DNA from 2 places in the Rubripirellula reticaptiva genome. Region 1 is predicted to be linked to the other one. Evidence: riboswitches for the same ligand, from Rfam matches in the RefSeq annotation. Region 1 holds a riboswitch; the other holds the start of a gene.
The links. Region 1 has a riboswitch for cyclic di-GMP ahead of Poly59_RS09955 (hypothetical protein). Riboswitches for the same ligand answer to the same signal wherever they lie in the genome.

Region 1 (11,575 bases):
ACCTTATCCGAAACCTCGACGACGAAGATATCGCAGCCGAACTGGAGGTTCTCGCCCCCGAAGCAGAAGCTGAGGATTGGCTGCTTGAGTATCTCCAGCAAGACCAGCAAGATTACGCACAAGGCGAAATCGTCGACGGTAAGATCGTCGAAATCAATGACGAATGGGTCCTGATCGACGTCGGATTCAAGAGTGAAGGTACCGTCAACGTTAGCGAATGGGGCCCTGACGAAGAAACGCCTAAGGTCGGCGATATCGTCAAAGTCCTGATCGAAGAGATGGAGGACGAACTCGGTGCCGCCGACGATCCTTACGGCATGATCTCGCTCAGCAAGAACAAAGCTGAGAAGATCATCGAGTGGGAAAAGATCATCGGCGAGATCAGCGAAGGCCAAGTCGTCACCGGCACGGTCATCCGCAAGATCAAGGGCGGATTGCTGGTCGATATCGGCGTCAACGTCTTCTTGCCTGGTTCGCAAGTCGACATTCGACGCCCCGGCGACATCGGCGACTTCATCGGCCGCGTGATCCAAGCCGAAGTGCTGAAGATCGACGACACTCGACGAAACATCGTCATCAGCCGTCGTTCGCTAATCGAACGTCAACGCGAAGAAGATCGCGCGTATTTGATGAAAGAGCTGGAAGTCGGCCAAATCCGCAAGGGTATCGTCAAGAACATCGCCGACTTCGGTGCGTTCGTCGACCTTGGCGGCATCGACGGATTGCTGCACATCACCGACATGGCTTGGGAACGAATCGGTCACCCGACCGAAATGGTTTCGATCGATCAAGAAATCGAAGTCAAAGTCCTGCACATCGACCGCGAAAAGCAAAAAATTGCTTTGGGTCTGAAGCAAAAGGACCGCAACCCATGGGAAAACATCGAAGCGAAGTACCCTGTCGGAGCCGACTTCAAGGGCGAAGTCGTCAACGTCATGTCCTACGGTGCGTTCGTCAAGCTGGAACCAGGCATCGAAGGCTTGGTCCACATTTCGGAAATGTCGTGGACCAAACGGGTCAATCATCCAAGCGAATTGGTCAACATCGGCGATGCGATCGAAGTCCGAATTCTGGGCGTCGATCCCGAAGGCCAACAGTTGTCGCTGGGCATGAAGCAAACCCAAAAGAACCCTTGGGACGAAGTCATCTCGCGTTATCCCGAAGGCCAAGACGTCACCGGCAAGGTGCGAAACCTCACCAATTACGGTGCTTTCATCGAATTGGAAGAAGGCATCGACGGCTTGCTGCACGTTTCGGACATGTCGTGGACACGCAAGATTGGTCACCCCAGCGAAATGCTGGAAAAGGGCCAAGAGATCGCTTGCCGCGTGCTGAGCGTCGACGAACAACGTCGCCGAATTGCACTGGGTCTAAAGCAACTCGACAACGACCCGTGGGATGGCGACATTCCGGACAACTACCAACCTGGCCAATTGGTCAAGGGAACCGTCACGAAGATCACCAACTTTGGTGTCTTCATCGGTTTGGAAGATGGCCTGGAAGGCTTGCTGCACATCAGCGAACTTGCTGAACACAAGGTCGAAGACCCCGAAGAAGTCGTCAAAGTTGGCGATCCGATCGAAGTCAAAGTCTTGCGAGTCGACACCGACGAACGCAAGATCGGCCTATCGCTCAAACGAGTCGAATGGGGCGAAGAGCAAGAGAAAGCCGCGGCGGAAGCCGAAGCGGCCGGACTGCCAACCCCAATGGAAGCTGGCGACTTGAAGGGTGGACTCGGCAGCGGCGAAGGCCCGCTGTTCCCACCAAGCAACGACTAGTCGCAGTCGCGAACAGCTAGCGTTTAAAGAGAAAGGCCCGTCAGCAATGACGGGCCTTTTTTTGCTGGACGATCGTGGTGTATTGCAGGCAGGAAAATCAAAGGTTCCCATGAACTTCAATTGTTTCCGCCAAGCACGAACTAATCCGTACTTTCGCGACGCATCGAAGACTCAGCGATGATTTCTAAATCCGAAAAATTGAAGAAGTCTCCCACCCACGCTACCGATGCCGCGTTCACGCGAACGCGGACAGTGACTTGGGTTCCCGGTTCAGCATCTTCGATCGATGCCGGGATTGTTTCCACGACCGCATTTTCGATTGCAAGTAACGCCAACTCCTCGTAGACACGCTCGACCACGTCATCGGTTGCAGATGCCGGGCGTACTGCCACGCGAGCCCCTTCACGCGATGCATGAGTTGCCGTCTGTTTGACTAACATCAGTCTGCCAACTTCGACTAAGCCGAACGTGAACATGAGCATCAAAGGCGCGATCATAGCGAATTCGACCGCCGATGCCCCCATTCGAGAAATTTGTTTTCTATGGAATCGTCTTCGTCGGAACAATTTTTTGCGATTCATAGGGTTACTCGACCAACATGACAGGAGTAACGAGATGGGTACTCGTGCTAGTTCCGGCAAAATCGATTCTTGCTCTACGAGCCACAACTTTTGCAGGCTGGATAATTACTCGCTTCTCCGTTTTTTTACCGGTCAACTTGACGTCTAGGATCCGTACCCCCTCAAATCTTACGATGGTAAACATCGCATTGTTTCCATTTCCAGCAACGGCTGTGTAGATCGGAATCACTCGTTTTTTCCCTATCAAAGCCGCAAGTTCGTCTTTGATGCCAGCGCTAATTCCAGTATCGCCATTGAGCTCGAGTTCTCCTTTGTCATCAAACTCAAGAGGTTTGCCGAGCTCGATGAAATCGTCGAGAGAGATTCCGTGCAGAATCTGACGAGATAAATCGGCCGTGCTATTGTTCGCGCCACCGATATCGACCGTACCGCGATTTCCAGGCGCCCCTGTTCCCTTGGGGTATAAATTGGTCTCAAAGATGCCGTCCGAACCGCTTTGGACTGTGCCGTTGATGTAAGCAAATTCATCGGTCGTTTCGCCCGCGATCGCATCAAGCCAGCTCGGCAGATCGAGCGCCAACGGAAGAATGTTTATCGTCGAAGTGCTATCGGAAGGTTCGTAGAATCCCGAGATTGACTGCAGCATCGCGGCTGTCGCGGTGACGTGCATGGACTGCGATTCTCTGCCGGTCAAAGATCCGAAAAACAATGGAAGTTCGCCGTTGCTTTCGGACTGACGACGCAACGTGACCCGAACGGCATTGAACAAAGTCGGGTCCGATGTGCTCCACTGACCACTGTTGTCGTAGTTGCCTAACTCAACATCTTGGTTTGCAAAAACCGCAGCCTGCTGACCTATCGTGTTTGCGGATGCATAGTGATTCGCGGTTTCGAACGCAGCGTCGTTAACAACCATCTGGGAAGAACCAGCTGACTGCTCATCGTACATTTCCCAGCACGCCGCCATCGCGGCAGCGTCTGCAGATCGACGCAATTCAGTTTCGCCCACATGGATTTGCCCAAAGTCGAGTGTCACCGCCATCAGTGCGACCAGACTCATGGTTAAAACCAATCCGAAAACAGCGGCAGATCCGCGTCTTTGCGCCACCATTTTTCGACGGCGGCGAATTTCCTTTACGACGTTCAGTTGCGACCTTTGTGTGACCAAATACATCACGGTTACTCCAGCGAGAGATCTTGAATTAGTTGAGGCGTCAAAGGCAGTCGATTACGGTTGGCTGTCGATCGATACATTGACCGTCCGCCCATCGACGTAAAAGACTCGCACTCTGCGAAGCGTCAGTGAATCGATGCGATTTGCACCGAACCCGACGTCGACGGTTTCAAGACTCTTGCGAGGATGATAGGTCGCAAGATTTTGGATCGAACTTGTCGGAATTCGCACCAGATAATCGGGACCGCCGAATGCGCCCCATTCATCCGAATACCCATCTTTGACAGCAAACAGAAGTTTTTCATCGACCACTGCCATTACGCTGGTCCAACGGATGATGTCGCCGCTAGAGGCAAGCACCTTTTCTGTTCCACTTCGTGCCTCGTCATGCATATGACCACCCTGAAAAGCAGCGACATGGAACCCGCCACTTGAAAACTGGGCGTCTGCCGAGTAGTTCATCTGCAACTGAAAATAGATATCTTCTGCATCCGCACTCGGCGATGTAAAAAACGTCACCTGCGGCGAGCAGTTGGCAGGATCTGGTTCATTGATCACCATTTCCCAATCTTCTTCGATTTTGTAAATCACGGACTCGTCGGCTGTGCAGGCCGAACTGGTCCAAGCAGCAAAGGCTGCAAACATCCCCCCGATGAATACTGAGCGTAACATCGGTTCATTTTCCAAAGAGTTGACAACAAAAGGCCACTCTTTCTCTTCGCAACCCATCGGCGGTCTGGCAATCCACCGCAAGGCGATGGACCCATAACTTTGCGTCCCGAACTCACGTTCGGTTTGCCTTTATCGTGAGTGATAAAGTGATATCGGGATCAGGAGAAGAAAAGGTGATTAGTCATTGGGAACAGTAGCTTGGTTGTCTGAGTGAAGTGGCCAGATTCGCCAAATCTTGAAAATTATTTGCCCCCAAATTCGACGCAGCATGCCGGTTGTAACGCCCATCTGGCCGTGGCATTTCAACCTTGGCACAAACAACGCCCCCTGCCAGGGCGGTCCAGTCAAAATACGTTTAAACGATAAGCGATCGATCAGAAACCATAGCTCGAGTTACCCAACACTCTCATCAAGTTGATCCAATCCCTGCGATACGCCGATTTCGGCTATCAATCCGCTGGACAAAACTGAGCATATAGCAGGAGAGCGCAAGTGCTCTTTTCAGCAATCGGTTTTCCGCTACCTCCAGACGCAGCGACTGGAATTGTGCTCGATACGCCAGCCCCATTCATGCAGCCTTAAAGAGGCGGCAATGGCGAAGCATGCTTGATCATCATGATCGAATATGACATCGACTTTCGAAATGAAATATCAGGCATCCGATTACCTGACACGGTATCTCCAACCTCTTCGCAGACAAGAAAGGCCACGTGATACGTCGCATCACGCGGCCCTTTTTGTGACTGCCTTAAGTCTTTTCATAAGACCTAATTTCTGCGTCGAATTTCGGATGACGCCCTTTCAGGTTGCCCAGACGATCTCGTCGCTGACCACTTCTTTACCAAGCGAATTGCAAACCGCCGTTACCAGCATGGAACGTTTGCCGATCGTTGGTTTGCAGGTTGTAACCAGCAAACAGACTTGTCCATCCACCACGGCTGTAGTTCAAGCCCGTGCCAATCACGGCCCAGTCGCGTCCCAAGCTTAGACCGCTGGTCGTGAATCCGGCGCCACCGACTTGGCCGTTTACGTTCGTGGTCGTATCGAGGAATTCATGCATCCAGTGGGCCGAAGCGTACGGCGAAACGTTGCCACCGATCATCGATCGAGATGGGCCCTGGAATGAACTGCCAACTAGGGCACGCAACGAGTGTTCGTTAACACCGTCCAAGTTCGCCGCGCCGAGACCTGTTTCGGAATGCCCGTCTTGGTGCAGCCAGATGTATTGCAGTCCGACATTGGGACGCAGCACGGTGCGGCCCCACTGAATTTCACGGCCACGTTCCAAATAGGTACCCAGTTGGCCTCCATCGAATTCACCGCGAGCCCCCGAGTCACGGGCGGTCCGGTAGTGATCGTAAGCCGCTGTTCCCGCCAGAATGTAGTAGTCGCCTCGGCAATCGCCACGACGCAAGAACGCACCAACTTGACCACTTTCGATATCGGCAGTGTCGCCATCGTCGGAGTCCACGTTCTGGTTGCTGTATCCGCCAAACATACCCAGCAGCGTATAGCGATCGACGTTGCGATAGATGCCCAACTGGGTGCCACCACTGCTGTAGTCCAATCCGGAAATGCCTCCTTGCGATCGCACATCACCGCCGACACCGTAGCCGCTGATCCAACCGCCCCATGGGTTGATTCGTGATTGACACTGCGCGTCACAGGCACTGCCACCAGCGACCGATGAACCGGATGCCACATAAGTTTCTTGATAGCCCACCAATGCGATCGCATCGTCGCGAGTCGGCATTGTCAAGGCGAGCGGCTGGTAACCACCGCTGAACCTTTGGGTCGCCGCAATGCTTTGCAATTGTTGGCTCAGCGAACGAAACGACGCGCTGCTGTTCTGAAAACCAACCTGCGCCGATGTGCCATTGATCTGCCCTGTCGTGCGATCTCTTAGCAACTCGAAGACAAGATTCTGCAAGTAAAAGGAACCGGAGCTCGGAAATGTAGCCGCAAAGAAATAGTCTTCATTGGCCAAGAAAGTGAACGGCGTTGATGGACGTTTATCGGTTCCAGTCTCGGCGGACTGAGCCGTGGCTGAAACCCCTGCGCCCGTGAACGTGAAATAGTTCCCAGCATCATTGCTGTTGTTGATATCGTATTGGGTCCAGCGAACCGATTGGTCGAACCTTAGTGTGAACGTATTTGGTTCGAAGTCGCTAAACTCCAGCCCGGATGCGCGATCGTGGAAATGGCCGAAAGGGCCTGGGTTAAAGAACTCTGCGTTAACCGTTCCCACTTGCTTGGTGAAACTACTCGCGAAGTCTTCGCTCTGATCGAACGTGATAGTCCCCTGGGCGCTCGCAGCCGAAGTCGCCATCAGCAGCGGCAACATTCGTAAAGCCTGGCCAGCCCACCGTCTTATTCTTCCATTTCTTCCTTGCGGCCGTTTCAATTTTGATTTTGCTTCCGTGCGTAGTTTCATTCTGAAGAACTCTATGGGCGATTGGATAACCGTATGACTGCTATCCTTCGGACCGAACCGATCTGGGAACAGAATGAATCAGTCTGACTCGGACTGCTTCACGAACGGGTCAATCCGCATGTACCGATCCAACAAGATTTGCCGATTCCGACTATCGAATCGGATGCACGCACGAACAGGTCCGAATCGGTCACGCCGAACCAGCCAGATATGTCGCTGCGGGCAATCATCAAACGAGAACGAACCTTTTAGGTTCTTCACGAAACAGAATAAGTCAGCGCGCATAAGCACTAAGCCGTGACGGCGTCCCGACGAGTGCCCAGGACGTTGCCGACGAATCGGGATAGGGGGAGCCCTCGCGGGCTCCCACACCACCGGGCATACGGGTCCGTACCACGGCGGTTCGGCTGGTTAAACGTTCTTGGCAGGTTGTTCCAGAAGCAGCGGGACGCCCAGTTCCACCAACACCCTGCCGGGCAAGGCGAAGTTCAGGGCTGGAGATCGGCTGTTGTGCCAGTTGCCTTTACGGCTGCCAGCGGTCTGCGCAGCAAGATCCTTGCCGACGCCCAGCGTCGTGAGCACTGCGATTCGGACGGAAGCCGAAACGGTTGTCCGAAAACGTTTCGTCCCACTGCGGTGAAAGCACCAGGAGAATCGCCTGCTGGACCACGCGGTCCACCGCCGTTGGAATGCCAAGCTTGCGCACTCCACCGTCGGGTTTGGGAATCTCCACTCGTTTCACTGGTTGGGGCCGGTACGTTCCCGAAAGAAGCTCGTTGGTGATCCGGCCGGCGTGTCGCTCGAAATACTTTTCGAGTTCCTTCACCGTCATGCCGTCCACACCGGGAGCGCCACCATTGGCAATGACTCTCGCCATCGCACATTCAAAGTTAAGCGGATCGCAGATGCGTTCCATCAACTTGTCATTACTTGTCGGGCTTTCAGTACTCAAGTCCGCCGCGATCGGCACGGTCCCTTCAACGGGGCCATCGGGAACTTCATCCCTACCCTCCGCCGCGAAGGTCAGCAGCAATTGTTGTTGCTGCGTTGTTGTTTTCTGCCGTTTGCCGTTCATGAGTTCTCGGACTTACTTGCCGCTCCGTTTACCCGGTTCATCACTGGGGACCGTTCGGGCCTTCGACGGGACTACGGTTCGGTTTATCTGTGGGAACGCAAGCGTTCCACGCTCCAGCTTTCGCTTTGGAGTGCCTTAAGACCCTCGCCGGTCTGCATCCGTCTACTACGCCCTCTGCTGACTTCTGACGCGCGATCACGGCTTCTTGCGAAGTCGTCAGTCCGGCCCGTAGCCCCCGTAACAATCGACTCGGGGCTATTCCAACCAGACACACGTCAGACCTCCCAGGTTAAGTTTCTCGACTTTCACCACGCACCCGCCGGATTTACAGAGCAGACCTTTGATGGATGGAGGACTTCGTCACTGTCGTGCGGACTCGTCCCATCTGCCATGCCTCTTATCCGATTCCTGTTCGTCGAGTCGTGGTTTTGCTACACGCTTCCTTCAGACCCCGCCTCGCGACGGATGCCCTTGCGCTTCGCTAGTCCTTCACCTCCATCAAGTTGGACAGGGGACTCGCACCCCCGAGTTGAGAAACATGCCTGGCAAACACAAAAAAAGACCCGCCAAGAATGACGGGTCTTCATTGATGTTTTGCAAAGCTTTCCGTGACGGCCGTCGGCCGCCGAAAGACAATAGTTGCCGCTCGCTACACACTCGACACTGGCAGCGCCGCGACAGGCGTCTCGCGTTTCGAGTCTAGACCAAGTTCTTGCGAACAGCCCATACCGCGGCTTGTGTGCGATCGCTGACACCGATCTTGCGAAGGATGTGCTGCACATGCTCCTTGACCGTTTCGTAGCTGATACCGAGCATCTTTGCGATCTCTTTGTTCGTCAGCCCCAGAGCCATTTGACGCAGAACTTCGCTTTCACGCTGGGTTAGCGGAACTTCGATGTCCTGGCTAAGTCGTGGCGTCGCAAGAGCCCCCGTGACCCGGCGAAGCTCTTCGCGAGTCCAGGCCGATTCGCCTGCGACGGCGGTGTTGAGTGACTCAATCAAACGTTCGCGAGTCGCCGATTTAAGAATGTAGCCCGATGCCCCCAACGCAACCGCTCGAGCAATGTAAGTCGGGTTGTCGTAGGCCGAAAACAGAACAATTGGCAGATCAGGATGATCAAGTTTCAGGCGTCCCAGAGCGTTAAGCCCATCGCCACCTTCCATTCGAATGTCCATCAATACAACGTCGGGAACCGACTTTTCAACCGCAGCCAAAGCCTCGGCCGCGTTCGTCGCTTCAGCGACGATCTCCAAGTCAGTCCCTTCCAGCATCAGCTTAAGGCCCATTCGGATGATCGCGTGATCATCAACAATCAAAATCTTCTTGCTCATTTCATTTCCAGTGGTAAAGAAAAGCCTCAGCGCACAGCTGGTTGCCTAGGACAAAAGCCCCGCGAATCATCTCGCATCAGCACTATGCCGCTATTCGATTGAACGGCAAAATGACCCCAAACCAATGAACCCACCCAGCTGCCGACTCAATGGCGACTCTCGCTGACTGGATCAAAAGGCAATGCTATTGGGAAAACCAAGTCCACATGGGTTAGAGGTTAAAGCAATCTACCGTAGTGGCAAGCGTCAAAGGCTCCACCACGAGGCACCAATTACTAAAACTTTCACAGTCTTGCCGACTGCGAAACCCACCAAAATGGCCGAACTACCGCGCATTGCAACACAACAACTCAACCCGGTGTACTTCACCTAACCCCTCTCCTCGTCAATTGTATCCTTTCAAATCCCGATACGCCCCCAAATGGTGGCAATTTCGCGGAAACTCGCAATATTTATGAGGACTTTTTGTCCGGATGCGCGTTTGAAACGGAAATTCGTTGATACAGCAACGGAAAAACCCCTCCGCAGAATTACTCATTCGTCCAGAAAGCGTGCTGCGAGTTGCGTACCAAAACACCGTGGTGTGCGATGTGATGCGCATCGATAGATGCCGCTCTGACTTCCAATCCACGTCGGCAATTCAATCGATGCAGGGCCCACTGCCGGCCGAGCCTCCGGACTCTGGACGGATGATGGTTAGGCGGCGATGCTACTAGAAGTAGCCTGCCTTTTGCTTGCCACCATGTCTCGAAACTGCAGACGCAAATTCTTAAGCCAGAAAATCAGATAAACGTTGGCAACGAAAGAGATCAGCAGCAATCCGTTGAACAGTGGCTGAGCGGCAACTTGCGGTGGGTCACTAAATCCCGACGATTGATTCGTCTGTCCCGATTGCAAATCAAAATTCACCGATGACCCCGCGGTTCCGCGAGCTTCGGACGTCTGTGATCCTCGCGACTCGGTTGCCGGCGGCCTCGAATTGACCAGGCTCTCTCGCGGGTACTGACTCGACGAATTAAAGGTCGGCCGCCCTGCGGCGATTGATTCGCGATCGTCTTCGCCATAGCGTGCCCCACCGATCGGTCCATTGGCCCAATTCGTTTGGCTTTGCCCGCCAAACTGGCCACTTAGATTTCGATCCGATGCACTGGCAAAGCTAGGCGACTGGAACTCCGGCGTTGGGAACGTTGATGGATTACTAGCCGACTCGCCAAATGGCGAAACTGGTTGCGATCGATACTGAGAAGCATCGGAACCTGCGTTTTCGAGTAAATACTCGTTAGGCATTAGCTGTCTGCGTGTGTCGTAGATTCGATTCTGTTCATCGACTGCCCACGCTCCCGCGGCCAATTGGGCCGCTGTTAAACGGCTGTCAGGCGTGGTTTGAGTGGCTTCGCGATACGTCAAACCATTGCCAGAAAGACTTGACCGAGACGAGTAATCGTTGCGAGTATCGCGACTGGTTACCGGTGGCTGCAATTGAGTCGGCGATTCTTGACGCTGGGCAAGCAACTGCTGCTCACGCCGTTGTTCTTCGAGCCGTTGTTTTGCAAGTCGTTGCTGCTGCTCTTGCAGCAAAAGTTCTTCCTGTTGTTGACGAGCTTGTTGGGCACGTCGATCCGCCATGATCTGGTCGTACTGAGACACGGCGGGGGTTCGGCTGTTCGTCGCCGACGAATTGGGCTGACCGTAGGAATTTGACGATCCGCCCACGCTATTTGGCGGCGCCAGGCCGGCGGGCGGACGACCAAAGGTATCGGTCGAGCGCAATCCGTTTGTTGAAAGTGTGTTCGCATTGGAAGCGTCCCGCGCGGCCGCAACGCGATCGGGATCTCCCCAATTATTATCGCGTTCTGTCGCACCTGCGGCCGTCGTTCCCCACGGCGATGCAGAATTTCCGGACCTGTCGTTTTGTCCCAACAACGGCGGCGCAGCAAATCCGGCATTTCCCCCCGCATTGCTTCTGGCGGCCGTACTGGCGGCTTGTGGCCGAGTCGATGGCGGAGGCACGAGGGCTGAACTGCGGGCGTCGGCAGTGGATGGCCCTGCGCCGGTGCCGCCCGATCCAAAGGCCTGACCGAGCGCTTGGCTGGTGCGGTCAGCGATCTCTCGCCCCGCTCGATCGATATTGGTTCGAGCGGTATTCGCGGCATCAGTTAAACTTGGCGTCGTTGGGAACGAGAAACCACCGCCTTGGGTACCCCCCTGCGGATCAGGTTTCATCGCCGTGGTTTTCCCGGCCGTATTTTTCATCGGCACTTTCATCGACGGCGAAACCGAAGCCATTTCGGGGATCGCAATCGACGTCGCATCGGAATTTGCGACAAAGTCACTTTCGACGGTTGCAGAGGGCATTTTGTGAGGCAACAGGCCGTCACCAACTCGGATGACGATCTTCGTCACGCGACCGCGCACGGCCGGATCGACCACGCTGCTGATCTCGCCGATCCGCTGTAATTGATCTACCTCCGACGATGGAACTTGGACAATGTACTGAACACCATCCGCATTCTCATCGGGTTGCCATCC
Region 2 (11,575 bases), on a different contig from region 1:
TCAGCGAACGCTTCAACAACTGAATGTCCAAGCGAGAAATGTTCTGCACCACATCGGCGAGCGTGTAGTCGGGAATCGAATCCAAGAACACGTCCGCATCACCAAGCGCAAGGTCCAAATCCAACAGCGCGACGCTGTTGCGAGGATCTTCAGCAAGCACACACCCCAAGTTGACTGCCGTGCTGGTCGATCCGACACCACCGGTTGCACCGGCAATCGCGTACACTTCGCAGCTTCGTCCGCCACCTTCGCTCGAACCGAATTTCTGTTGACTGACACGGCCTAAAGCGGCGTCCAGATCTTCCTGGTTGATCGGCAAGGTCAAGAATTCTCTTGCCCCAGCCCGCATCGTTCTTAAGATCGTTTGCCCTTCCGTCTGCTCACTGGCAGCCAAGATGGCTGTTTCAGGTGCGGCAGCGGACAAGCGTTTGATCAAGTCGATTGCTTTTTCCGGATCTGAATCCAGCGAGATCACACCGACATCCGGCGCGGTCTGCTCAATCACGTCTGGGAAAAACTCGTACCTCGAACAATCAGCTTCGAGCCAGATCGTATCCATTCCGACAAGAATATTCTTGAGGGTTTCTCGCGACCGATCATTAGGATCCACCAGCGCGATTCGTAGAACGTTACTCATGAAGGTTGACCGATGTGAGAATATAAACGACTGAGAACTACTGAGATTCGCATGACACTATTAGTTAGGAGAGCTGATCGTTACGCCTTCGCCAACCTGAATTGGTTGGTTGCCAGGAACGATTGCACCAGGTGGAAGAACGACTCCACCATGAATTTCATTCGGGTTGATGACCGAACCGTAACCTTGGCTGGCCCCCGTGCTGTAGCCGTCGTTACCAGGTGAGCATCCACAGTCGTCACCCAGCAAGTTCGGGACTTCGATGTGACCCTTGAGGTACAACTCGCAGTCGTTAGGTGACATCGAGTTCAGACCAGGGCCGCCACGTGGTACTTCGTGGGGATCCATCGCACTGACAAACTCGGGCGTCACGGTGATTAGCAATTCTATATCGTTGCGTTCTTCGCGGACTCGGCGAAACATGGTTCCGATATAAGGCAGCTCGCCAAAGAAGGGTGTTGCACGAGTGACAGATTCAGTTCGGCTTTGCAGCAATCCAGCGATCGCAAACGTTTGCCCAGCTTGCAGTTCGACAGCGGTTTCAACATAGCGTGATCGGAACGCCGTCACGTTCACACCAGCAGCGACGATACCGTTGGATGCATCAGGCTCTGAAACTTCGGGGCGAACTTCCAAGCGAACTCGTCCTGGTCCAACCACGAAAGGCAGGAAGTCAACTGACGTTCCAAATTCTTCGTACTGAACCGAAATCGCACCGTTACCCGATGGGACCAGGTAAGGAACCTTACCGCCAACGTTGAATCGTGCGGGGCGACCGTGTGTTGCAACCACCGTGGGTTCAGCCAAGAACTTGATCAAGTCTTGACGACGCAAGGCAGTCACTAAGGCGTCGAAGTCACCGCCGCCTGCAAAGATCCGATTCGTTGCCGAGAGTCCACCTTCGGTCGTTGGAATGGCTCCATTCACGGTCGTTTCGCCCATGGCCAGCAAACCACCAGGCGCGTTGTAGAAGAACCCCGTGTCGGTGAAACTGCCCCAGTCGATCCCCATGTCACGCAGTTTGGTTCTTGATACTTCCATGATCTTGGTGTGCAACAGAACTTGTTGAACCCCGACCACACGAATGTTATTGACGACCGTTGCGTAGAACTGTTCGACGATCGCGACCGCACGATCCACTTCGTCAACGTTGGTTACCGTTCCCGAGATGATCGCACTGTTGTTGACCGGCAACACCTTTAGCGACGCCAGTGGTAACTGGTTAGCCAGGATGCCTTCGACCTCACGTGCGTCGGGGCTGACCGTGACGTCAACCGTATAAAGTTTGTCGTTGGTGTCCCACAGGTTCAACTGGGTGGTTCCCGGTGCCTTCGCAAAAATCTGAATTTGATTTTGCGAGACCGGCGTTGCACCTAGGATGCCTTCGTTATGCACCTGAAACTTCGGGATCCGCTCCTCGAGCGTCAAGATGCGACTGCTCTTGACCAACATCTCGAGTCGTTCAACCGACTGTGAGATGTTTCGATTGACGGTCGAAGTGTCCGATGTCAGTCGAACAGGATTTGACTGAGCCGCGGCGTTTCCGGAGCTAAGACCGCCTGCGAAAGCAAGCACAATGATGGCGGCAAGTGACTTTGCCGTCGATCGATTCGTTTCCATTGCAAAAGCATCCTTGCGAGACCTGATTCGGATCCGTCCGAATAGTGACACCGGACCGTCCCTTAGGGCAACGGCACTGCGTCAACAGTCTCTGTGGGTAACGATAGTAAAAGGGTAAAAGCAGTCGCTGGATGAATCAGGTCAAACCCAACTCGATCACTAAGTTCTATTGAGCTGTCGCACCTTTGCCGCTGAACGAACCAGGCGGTTGATACAACGGGCTGTTTTCACCCGTCAGGTAGCCGTAATCTTCTTCGCCGTCGGTAGTAGCGTCGACCGTTGCTTCCGGATCAGCGGCTTCGCCAATCGGTTCAACAGGTGTATCGTTTTCGCCACCAACTTCGCCAATGCGAACAGGCAACTTGCCGGGCACAATCCAGTACTCGACCATCCGGCCTTCCGTCATCTTGAACATCGAAAAACCGTTCTCGTCACGTTTTTTCACTGTTTCGGCAACGGTAGGCTGAGTAGCACGAGCAGCTTCTTGCTCGCGACGCAAACGTTCTTTTTCTAGCACGGCTTGCTCTTCAGCAGCGCGGTGGTCTTCGAGCCAGGTCAGGAACTCGCGTCCTGCTTGGTTCGAACCATCTTCGGTACTGTAATCAGCATCGCTACCAAGACTCAAACGAACACGTCCGAGTTCCTGAGCATACTGCCAAGCGTCAGTATCCTTTTCGTGAATCAACAATTGAATGGTGCGAAGGTTCTTGGCGCGGTCTTCGCCTGCACGACGCTCGGTATCGCCGTCGAGTGCGTAAACCCGGATTCCCATCAGCACGGTCTTACTCATGCTTTGAGGAATCAGTTCGCTTTTCGCAAAGTAAGCAAGCACGTCGACGCGGTCGCCCGGTTGGATCAGGTTCGCGATCGTGACATCGTTGGCTTTAAGTGCGACAACTCGGTATCCCTTGGGTACCGTGGTCCAGTTCTCATCCATCAACTTGACAGGCATGATCGCTTCGCCAACATAGAAACGCTGCTTGGCGTACTTCTTCTTAAGCACCTCCAAGTCACCGGTTGATCCCTGGGGAACCCGATCCGACGGCCACTGTTCCAGACGAACTCGCTCAGGAGTGATTTCTTCTCCAATGTCGATGGCGACAGTAGCGACGAAGATCTCCGTCGTACTACCAGTGTTCTGTCCGCTAGCTTGTGCCTTTAGCCATTGATTGGCCATCACCGTTGCAACGGTGCCGCACACTAGGGCAATCAGAAGGTAGAGCGATTTACGCATTGAATTATTTGGTCTATACGTGTCATGGACCGATTTTTAGCCGGCACTCACGTCGGGTGCACTCGAAAATGATTTCGGCTAACAGGGTTCTTCGGTGCCACGCCCCACACCGCTGCAACCCTTACGATCAGCGACTCACCACCGGCACGACCGGCCAGGACGACGCATCTGCGACAACCCGCCCAATCGCTACTCTTTACCATTGCCTGGCTGAAGCCAAACGCTCGGTCAAACCGCGGCCTGACCGTGCCTGCTGAACTGTTTCGCTTAGACCAGCATTCCAGCCAGAGCGAAGTAGGCGATCGAACCAATTGCCATTGGGATTCCGTATGGCAACAGGTACATCGTCGGCTTACGCTCGCGGGCAATCGACGCCAGTTCGCGTGGTTTTTCAGTCTTCCACTCGTGCATGATCTTGTGAGCCATCGCGAAGTGCTTTTCCCATTCGCCCGAGCGCCAAATCATGATCGCAGCCATGATTCCGCCAACGATTGCGGTCGCAGCAAAGGCGTAAAGCGTGACGATCGCACCCAACCAAGCTCCGACGCCAGCCAGCAGTTTCACGTCGCCGGCACCCATGCCACCACGGTTACGCAGCAACAACAGGCACATCATGCCCACGAAGGTTCCAAGCAAACTAAATAACAAGCCGTCTGTGCCGAAACCACCTTGGATCGTGCAGTGAATCCAGCCCATGATGATGAACGGGAAGGTCAACCAGTTCGGTACTTTCAAGATCTTTCCATCGATCACGGCGGCAACCACCAAAACGATGGTCACGAACCAGACGGTCCAGTTTTCGGCAATGCCGTTGAATAAGGTGGTCATATTTCTTCCCCGTGAAGGATTTTGCGTGCGTGCGTGCGAGGTCGCGAAAACTGTGCCGTTTCTAACGTGGCCCGATCATCCAACTGAACATCGCGAACAAAAGTGTCACGAAACAGCAAGACAATTGCCAAGCGTAGGCAGCAGCATCAGCAGGTAGCAGTGGATAGTTCATGTTCGGTTTTCTCCCGCATGTGATTTGGTTGCGGGCCATGACGCAGTCGCGTCGTTATTTACTAAAGCAGGTTTGGACTCGAAGCTCGTCTCGTCGATCTCGACAAGACCAACAAAACCGCTTGATCCAAACGCAAAGCATCTCGGCACGGTGGTGCGGACCGAAATAGGTCCGCACCAATCCGCGTCGAGATATTTATTGGCCGCCAGATCAACCGGCGGCAAGCAACTAGTTGGCAGCGATTGCGGTGCCGACAGCTTCGAACTTAGCGTTAGCGTTGGTACCGATGGTACCGACAGCTGCCAAGCAGACAACGACGATCAGAGCCAACATCACTGCATATTCAACTGCAGTTGGGCCATCTTCTTCTTTTAGGAAGTTAACAATGCTTTGCGTGAAATTCTTCATGTCAATTTTCTCTCAATTGAGAGCACGTTGGGTTTAGCAACATGCGACGACGACTTGTTGGGTTGATTCGACGTGAATCTTCCCAGTGTGGGGGCAGCCCCGTCTTTCGACTTTCGTCCGACATGCCTCAGTTACCCTTGGCAGCCCGGCTTTCCTGAGATGAAACGTGATTGCTCACATCCACCCACGGACCCGTAGCTTTGCGTGCCGTCTTCTCAAACGGTTTGCCTTTGTCATGGAAAGCAAGGCTGACCGAAGCTCCGCTGACCACCAATCGGTAATCATTTTTGCCTCGGCAGCAGATCGAACACCGATCCGCTCACTTCTACAAGAAACCTATGACACAAAACGCGCCTGTCAAAAAACTCTGGCGAGGTAATTCGTAACGCTTCGCTAGAGATCGACAGATGTAACGATTGTGCCGGTTGATGCCGTTGTTTTGGTGGCGGCAGCTAAGAATTTGCAGTTCAAGACTAACGTTTCGCCTCAACGACAGCCGCAAAGTCAAACTCAGCCGTGACGTTACCTGGTTCAATGAGCACATCCAGCTATCAAAAGATCGACTGGCTCAGACGTAAGTGTTTTAGAAACTTCATCCGATGCGTTTGCACCGCCTACACCGCATCGACGCCAACAACCGACATCACCGATTGTCCGGGTTGACCGACATAGAACCGACATGTCGATCCCGATGCACTACCAAACACACACGGCGAATGATCGTTCGCCGCAGGCAAACCTGATTCCGCCACTGGTGATATGAACGCGCCGCCGGTGACACACCCCCTCCCCGATGGGCTACGCAAGAGGGTCAGCTGCCAATGGCCGAGACAACGGCACGAGCAGTAACAACTGTCGTAGCCGATCAAACCGTTATTTCCCGCTCGATTCTCAGCCTGTCCGACTACACGTCCAGGTTTCGGACGTCTAGCGCGTGCGTTTCGATGAATTCGCGGCGAGGTTCCACTTTGTCGCCCATCAGCAAACGGAACATTTCGTCGGCCGCACCGGCGTCAGTCAAGTTGACCTTCAACAAAGTTCGATTGGCAGGGTCGAGTGTCGTTTCACGAAGTTCTTCCGCGTTCATTTCACCCAGCCCTTTAAAGCGAGTGACTTGCAGTCCTTTTTCACCAGCCGCCCGAACTTCGGATAGCAACCCACGCAAATCTTCGAGTGGGCGACGAATGTCTTCGCCACGCACCAATTCAAACCGAGCCGTGGTCAATCCCGTGCGTTCAATCGGAATCAAATCGTCAATGCTAAAACCGAGTGTTTGCAAGTCCTTCAATCCACTGTTGATCGTACGGACTTCATGCAACTCTCGCATGTGAGCCAAGTTATCTGGTGGAACCTTAATTTTTGGTTCGGCCGAAGCGTCAACAGTGTCGTCGGTGATTTCGAGATCGTTTTCGTCGTCTTCTTCGATGTCCAACGTTAAACCACGTTCGTTCAAGAACTCTTCGACAGCGTCTTGAGTCATGAACCAGTTTTCTTCGTTGCCGTGCGTCACTAACAGCGACGGCAATTTTTCGGCGACTGGGTCGTACCGCATCGCATGGATTCGCAAACTGAATCCATGTTGTTCAAGTGCGACGACAGCATCTTCCATGGCAGCAAGCGCCGTACACAGGGCACGCATTTGATCGCCTTCGACGCGGCGACCGTCTTCGGCTTCGAAAACCGTGTCATTGAGACCACGCTCGAGCAACTGGGTCTTCATCTCGCCATCGGTTTGGATGTAGTACCGTTTCTTTCCGTGTTGAACCCGGAACAACGGCGGCTGGGCAACGTAGACGTGTCCCCGCGCCACCAGCTCGTACATTTGCCGATAAAAGAAACACAACAGCAGCGTCCGAATGTGGCTGCCGTCGACGTCGGCGTCGGTCATGATGACGATCTTGTCATACCGACGTTTGGTCAGGTCTTGGTCGGCACCGATGCCAGTACCAATGGCCTGGATCATCGATTGAACTTCGGTGTTTTCCAACACCTTGGCTTCGCGTGACTTGTAGGCGTTGATGATCTTACCGCGAAGCGGCAGAATCGCCTGGAACTCGCGCATCCGTCCACCTTCGGCCGAACCACCGGCCGAATCACCTTCCACCAGGTACAGTTCGCACTCGTCGCGATTCTTGCTGATACAGTCACGCAGCTTGCCGGGCAGACCACCACCGGACAGGGCATCTTTGCGTTTCCGCAACAGATCTTTTGCTTTGCGGGCAGCTTCGCGAGCTTCCGCAGCCAACATGCCCTTGCGAACGATCGTGACCGCAACTCGCGGGTTTTCTTCCATGTACTTTGATAACTGTTCACCGACTGCACCGCTGATGATGCCGTCGACAAAACTGTTACCGAGCTTGGTTTTAGTTTGGCCTTCGAATTGCGGCTCGGGAACTCGCACGCTGATCACGGCCGTGATGCCTTCGCGGAAGTCATCACCCGCCGGCGCGACGCCCTTGAACAGATTTTCTTTCTTACCGTAGTTGTTAAGCGTCCGCGTTAACCCACTGCGGAACCCCGATTCGTGGGTACCGCCTTCGGTGGTGTGAATGTTGTTGACGTACGACTGGACGTTCTCGGTGTACTCCGTCGTGTACTGCAGCGCGATGTCGTACTGAACACCATCCTTCTCGCCAACGATTCGAATCACGTCCGCGTGAACAGGATCGCTAGCGCGGTTGAGGTGTTCAACAAATTCGACGATGCCGCGTTCGTACTTGAAGTCGCCGCCTTCGCCGTTGCGTTCATCCAAGAATTTGATGTGAACGCCACTGTTTAGAAACGCCAACTCTTGCAGACGCTTGTACAACGTGTCGTAGTTGTATTTGGTCGTACTAAAGATCTGACCATCGGCTTTGAAGGTCACCCTGGTGCCAGTCTTTTTCGTCGCGCGTCCCTTGGAAACGACGGTGGTTGGTACACCTCGTTCGTATTCCTGAGTCCACGTGAATCCTTCACGACTGACTTCGACGTTCGCCCACTGGCTTAGGAAGTTCACGACCGTGACACCGACACCGTGCAGACCACCAGAAGTCTGATAGGCTCCCTTTTTGAACTTTCCACCGAACTTCAAAACGGTCATCACGCCTTCAAGCGTCGTGACTTCACGGTCAAGTTCTTCGGAAAGTTGATCGTGGCGATCGATTGGAATCCCGCGACCATCATCCTCGACGGTGACACTGCCGTCGGTGTGAACCACGACCGACACCGATTTAGCGAAACCGGCCATCGCTTCGTCAATCGAATTGTCGACGACTTCGTATACCAGGTGGTGAAGCCCGCGAGTGCTGGCGTCACCGATGTACATACTGGGTCGTTCGCGGACGTGTTCAAGGTCCGACAGGTGTTGAAGGTCCTTGCCTTCGTATTCTTTGTTGGCCGCCGGAATGGACGACGCCTGCATGACCGATGCCGAGCCTGCTTCGGACGCAGTCGGATCAGTCGTAGCAGGGTCCTGTGTAGCCGGGTCAGTCGTAACTTGTTCGGTTGTGGCCGGGGTGAGTTCCGATGCGTTTTCGTCGGGGGTATCTGCGAGAGGAGCGTCGCTCATGAAAGCCTGCAAAAAGACGAAGAAAAAGGACGTGAGCACACCGGTGTGCGAACCCCAACAGTGTAGCGTTTTCCGATCTCTAACGCAGTAGGTCTGCCACACCTCCGGCGGCCTCACACGGCAATTCGACTCGGCCCGATCTCACGCGTGGGATACACGTCTGGGAAGGCATTTTTTGCTGTTTTCACGCCTAAATCATGAAATCCCCGGCCTTGTTGGTAACAAATCGGCTCGGCGAGCAACGAATACCCACGTGATCGAAAAGCAAAGCGAACCCTCCGACGCCTACTTTCGCGGACAACGCGATCGGATACTTGTCATTGCCAAATCCGATGTTCCCGAGGCCGCCGAGGACCTGATGCTCAATTTCTGGGAAGAGTTCGTAGCAACAGCCGTCAAGACTTTCGGCAATCTCCCCACAGGCCAAACTCTTGACGAGCTTCGCTACCCGCACACCAATCAGCGATGGAGTCGCTAACGCTTCGGTAAGTAACGCTGGTAGGCGGCCACAGCCAACACATCACATCGTTCGTTTTCGACGTGGCCGGCGTGTCCTTTGACATGCTCGTAATTGATTTGGTGAGTTTGCATCAATTGGTCAAGCTGCTTCCATAACTCGACATTCTTGACTTCGGCCAACTTTTTGCCCTCTTTCCGTTTCCACCCCCGCGACTTCCAGCCGGCCATCCACGACTTCATGCCCTGCAGGACATAGGTACTGTCCGCGTACAGCGTGACTTCGCACGGCTCCTTCAATACCTGCAACCCGCGAATCACCGCGGTCAACTCCATCTTGTTGTTGGTCGACTCGGGTTCGCCGCCAGCCTGTTCAAGCTCTTTCTGAGTCTTGTCGCATCTCAGAATGAACGCCCAGCCACCTGGACCAGGGTTTCCGCTGCAAGCACCGTCGGTATAGAGGCTAACTTTCTTCATGGCGGAAAGTTAACGCAGATGCCAAGACGTTACAATTCAGGACGGGAACACCCTCGCATTTTCTTTCCGGGTCATCCGATGCACAAACAGATTTTCACTGCCACAGCACTGCTGATCACGAATGTTCTGTGGACAACTTCCTATTCAACCGCGCAATCGACGGGCGGCATTGCGGGACCGCTGGGCACCTTGAACTTTAACTTTGGACAAAGCAGCAGCCGGTCAATCTCTTCGACGACTCCGTCGATCACCACGATGGACGGTTACCCAGGGTCGATCACATCGGGAACCGTTCGACCATTCGTCGTTGGACTGACACCCGTGGTTGGCAACTTTCCCGTGATCGTTGACCACTCTGCGATGGCCACGCAAAACGAACTGAACAAGTTGTTCAATTCGCAGGCCGTTTTAAGAAACAAGCGTCTGTCCAGCTACCTGCAGCGCGCCCATCGAGCGGAATCCGATGGTAACACTCGTATGGCAAAAGCGAACTACCGCCGAGCCCTTTCGATGGCAAGCGAACCGCTTCGTTCAGCCATTTTGTATCGTTTGAAAAACTAACCCCGCGGCATACCTTGCCCCTAACCAGCACTCATTCGCAAACCACAACTAGGACTTCCCACCGCATGCATCGCCTGTTCTGCTTACTTACGTTGATTGCCACCCTTGCCGCCGGTGATTTCATCACCACGAAATCTGCGGCGGGAAACGAACCAGTTGCGATTCGAAAATGGCCAGCCGGCAACTTGTCGGTCGAAACGTTCCCGGGGCCCAAATTCAATATCTGGCCTGACGGAACTTTTAAGACAACCACGACCGACAACATGCCAGTTGGCGACACAATCGATGTCCAGCAAGTAAAACTCGGCGACAACTCAGCTTTCGCCGTTCAGCTAAATGCATCGGGTGCCCAAATAACGATCATCCCGGCATCGTCGATGGACCAACCGTGGCACGGTGATTTCCCAGAATCACTCGCCGCCAATCTTCTAGTTCTAGGCGGCGACAGCGCTAAGTCGTTGATGTCGCCACAAACCAAACGTCTGGTCACGCACCTGGATCCGCCACAAATCCTGCTGAGTGACGTCGACCCCCAAAGCGAAACGTTTTCGGCCATTTCCGAATGGTTGCTTAGCGAAAGCCAATCGCGTCGCATCTCGCACAACACCCTCGCGATCTCAGCGAAACGAGACGATGCACCGGCGCGACAAGTCATTGCAATGACCGACCAGGCCTGGCCGATGCCAGCCGACTTGAACGAGTTATTCACGGCGATGGAGAAGTCTTGCAAAGCATCGCAAGAGGTGTTCGCAGAACTGTCGGCTGAACAGATGAACTTCGAACCGTCAAACGGAACCCACACACCGCGTTGGAACGCGGAACACATGATGGGTCGCCAACTGAAATTCTTTTCGGAAATCTATCATGCCGTCGACCCGGCGATTCCGGTGATGGATTTGAACCCCAAGCAAATGCCACCCGATTACCGAGCCGCTCACCCAGACTGGGACGGTGCCGAAGAAGCACGGCAGATGGAACGCGTCAGTCAATTCTGTCGACGATTTGCGTACCTGCTCGACGGCATTTCACCGGATCAAAAGGCCCCCGCCAGCCGCTGGCCCTCGCTCGCAGCTCTGCTGAAACAGATGGATCGGCACTACGACGAACACACCGCCAACACGGTTCAAAAATTCAGTCTTCCCGACTGGCCGGCGAAGTGAACATGCAATCTCTGCACTGACCTATTCGCCAAATTAAACTGGCATTCAAACGAGACGGACAGACAAACGAAACGTAATCGGAAACCCGCAATCGGAACCCCCATGAAAAACAACATGCTCTCGAAAACCTGTCTCGCCCTACTTGTTTCTTTCTGTTGGTCGGGGATGTCATTGGCTGACAAACCGGACGTCAAGTCAGCAAGCGACTTGCCGGTAAAAACGGAGTCGAAAACGGAACCAAAGGCTGAAACAAAAACGGCACCCGTCTCAGAAGAAAAGAAAGCCGAGCCGAAGACCGTCGATGTCAACGGCGTTTTCGAGGCAGTCGTCCAGGCTGAAATTGCGGCCGACACCGAGCATGTCACATCCTGGGAAATCAAGAAGTTGGTCGAACACGGATCCTTGGTCACCCAAGGACAGAACGTGGTCGTCTTTGAAACCGAGGACGTCGACGAACAAGTCAAAAAGTCCG

Region 2: linked by a shared signal. The riboswitch ahead of Poly59_RS18660 (Flp family type IVb pilin) and the one ahead of Poly59_RS09955 (hypothetical protein) in region 1 are both predicted to bind cyclic di-GMP.

What each region holds. Positions count from the first base shown of each region.
Region 1 covers NZ_SJPX01000002.1:1,005,662-1,017,236, forward strand. The annotation lists gene Poly59_RS09940 (30S ribosomal protein S1) at 1-1,778, shown strand, start outside; gene Poly59_RS09945 (TadE family protein) at 1,919-2,359, opposite strand; gene Poly59_RS09950 (TadG family pilus assembly protein) at 2,364-3,470, opposite strand; gene Poly59_RS09955 (hypothetical protein) at 3,588-4,205, opposite strand; cyclic di-GMP riboswitch class I at 4,261-4,343, opposite strand; gene Poly59_RS09960 (autotransporter outer membrane beta-barrel domain-containing protein) at 5,044-6,639, opposite strand; gene Poly59_RS09970 (reverse transcriptase domain-containing protein) at 7,163-7,714, opposite strand; gene Poly59_RS09975 (response regulator) at 8,414-9,046, opposite strand; gene Poly59_RS09980 (hypothetical protein) at 9,743-11,575, opposite strand, start outside.
Region 2 covers NZ_SJPX01000004.1:425,468-437,042, reverse strand. The annotation lists gene Poly59_RS18680 (MinD/ParA family protein) at 1-637, opposite strand, end outside; gene Poly59_RS18675 (type II and III secretion system protein family protein) at 698-2,257, opposite strand; gene cpaB (Flp pilus assembly protein CpaB) at 2,424-3,491, opposite strand; gene Poly59_RS18665 (A24 family peptidase) at 3,759-4,319, opposite strand; gene Poly59_RS18660 (Flp family type IVb pilin) at 4,720-4,899, opposite strand; cyclic di-GMP riboswitch class I at 5,036-5,138, opposite strand; gene Poly59_RS18655 (DNA gyrase subunit B) at 5,804-8,449, opposite strand; gene Poly59_RS18650 (hypothetical protein) at 8,703-8,927, shown strand; gene rnhA (ribonuclease HI) at 8,924-9,382, opposite strand; gene Poly59_RS18640 (hypothetical protein) at 9,461-9,943, shown strand; gene Poly59_RS18635 (DinB family protein) at 10,009-11,103, shown strand; gene Poly59_RS18630 (HlyD family efflux transporter periplasmic adaptor subunit) at 11,218-11,575, shown strand, end outside.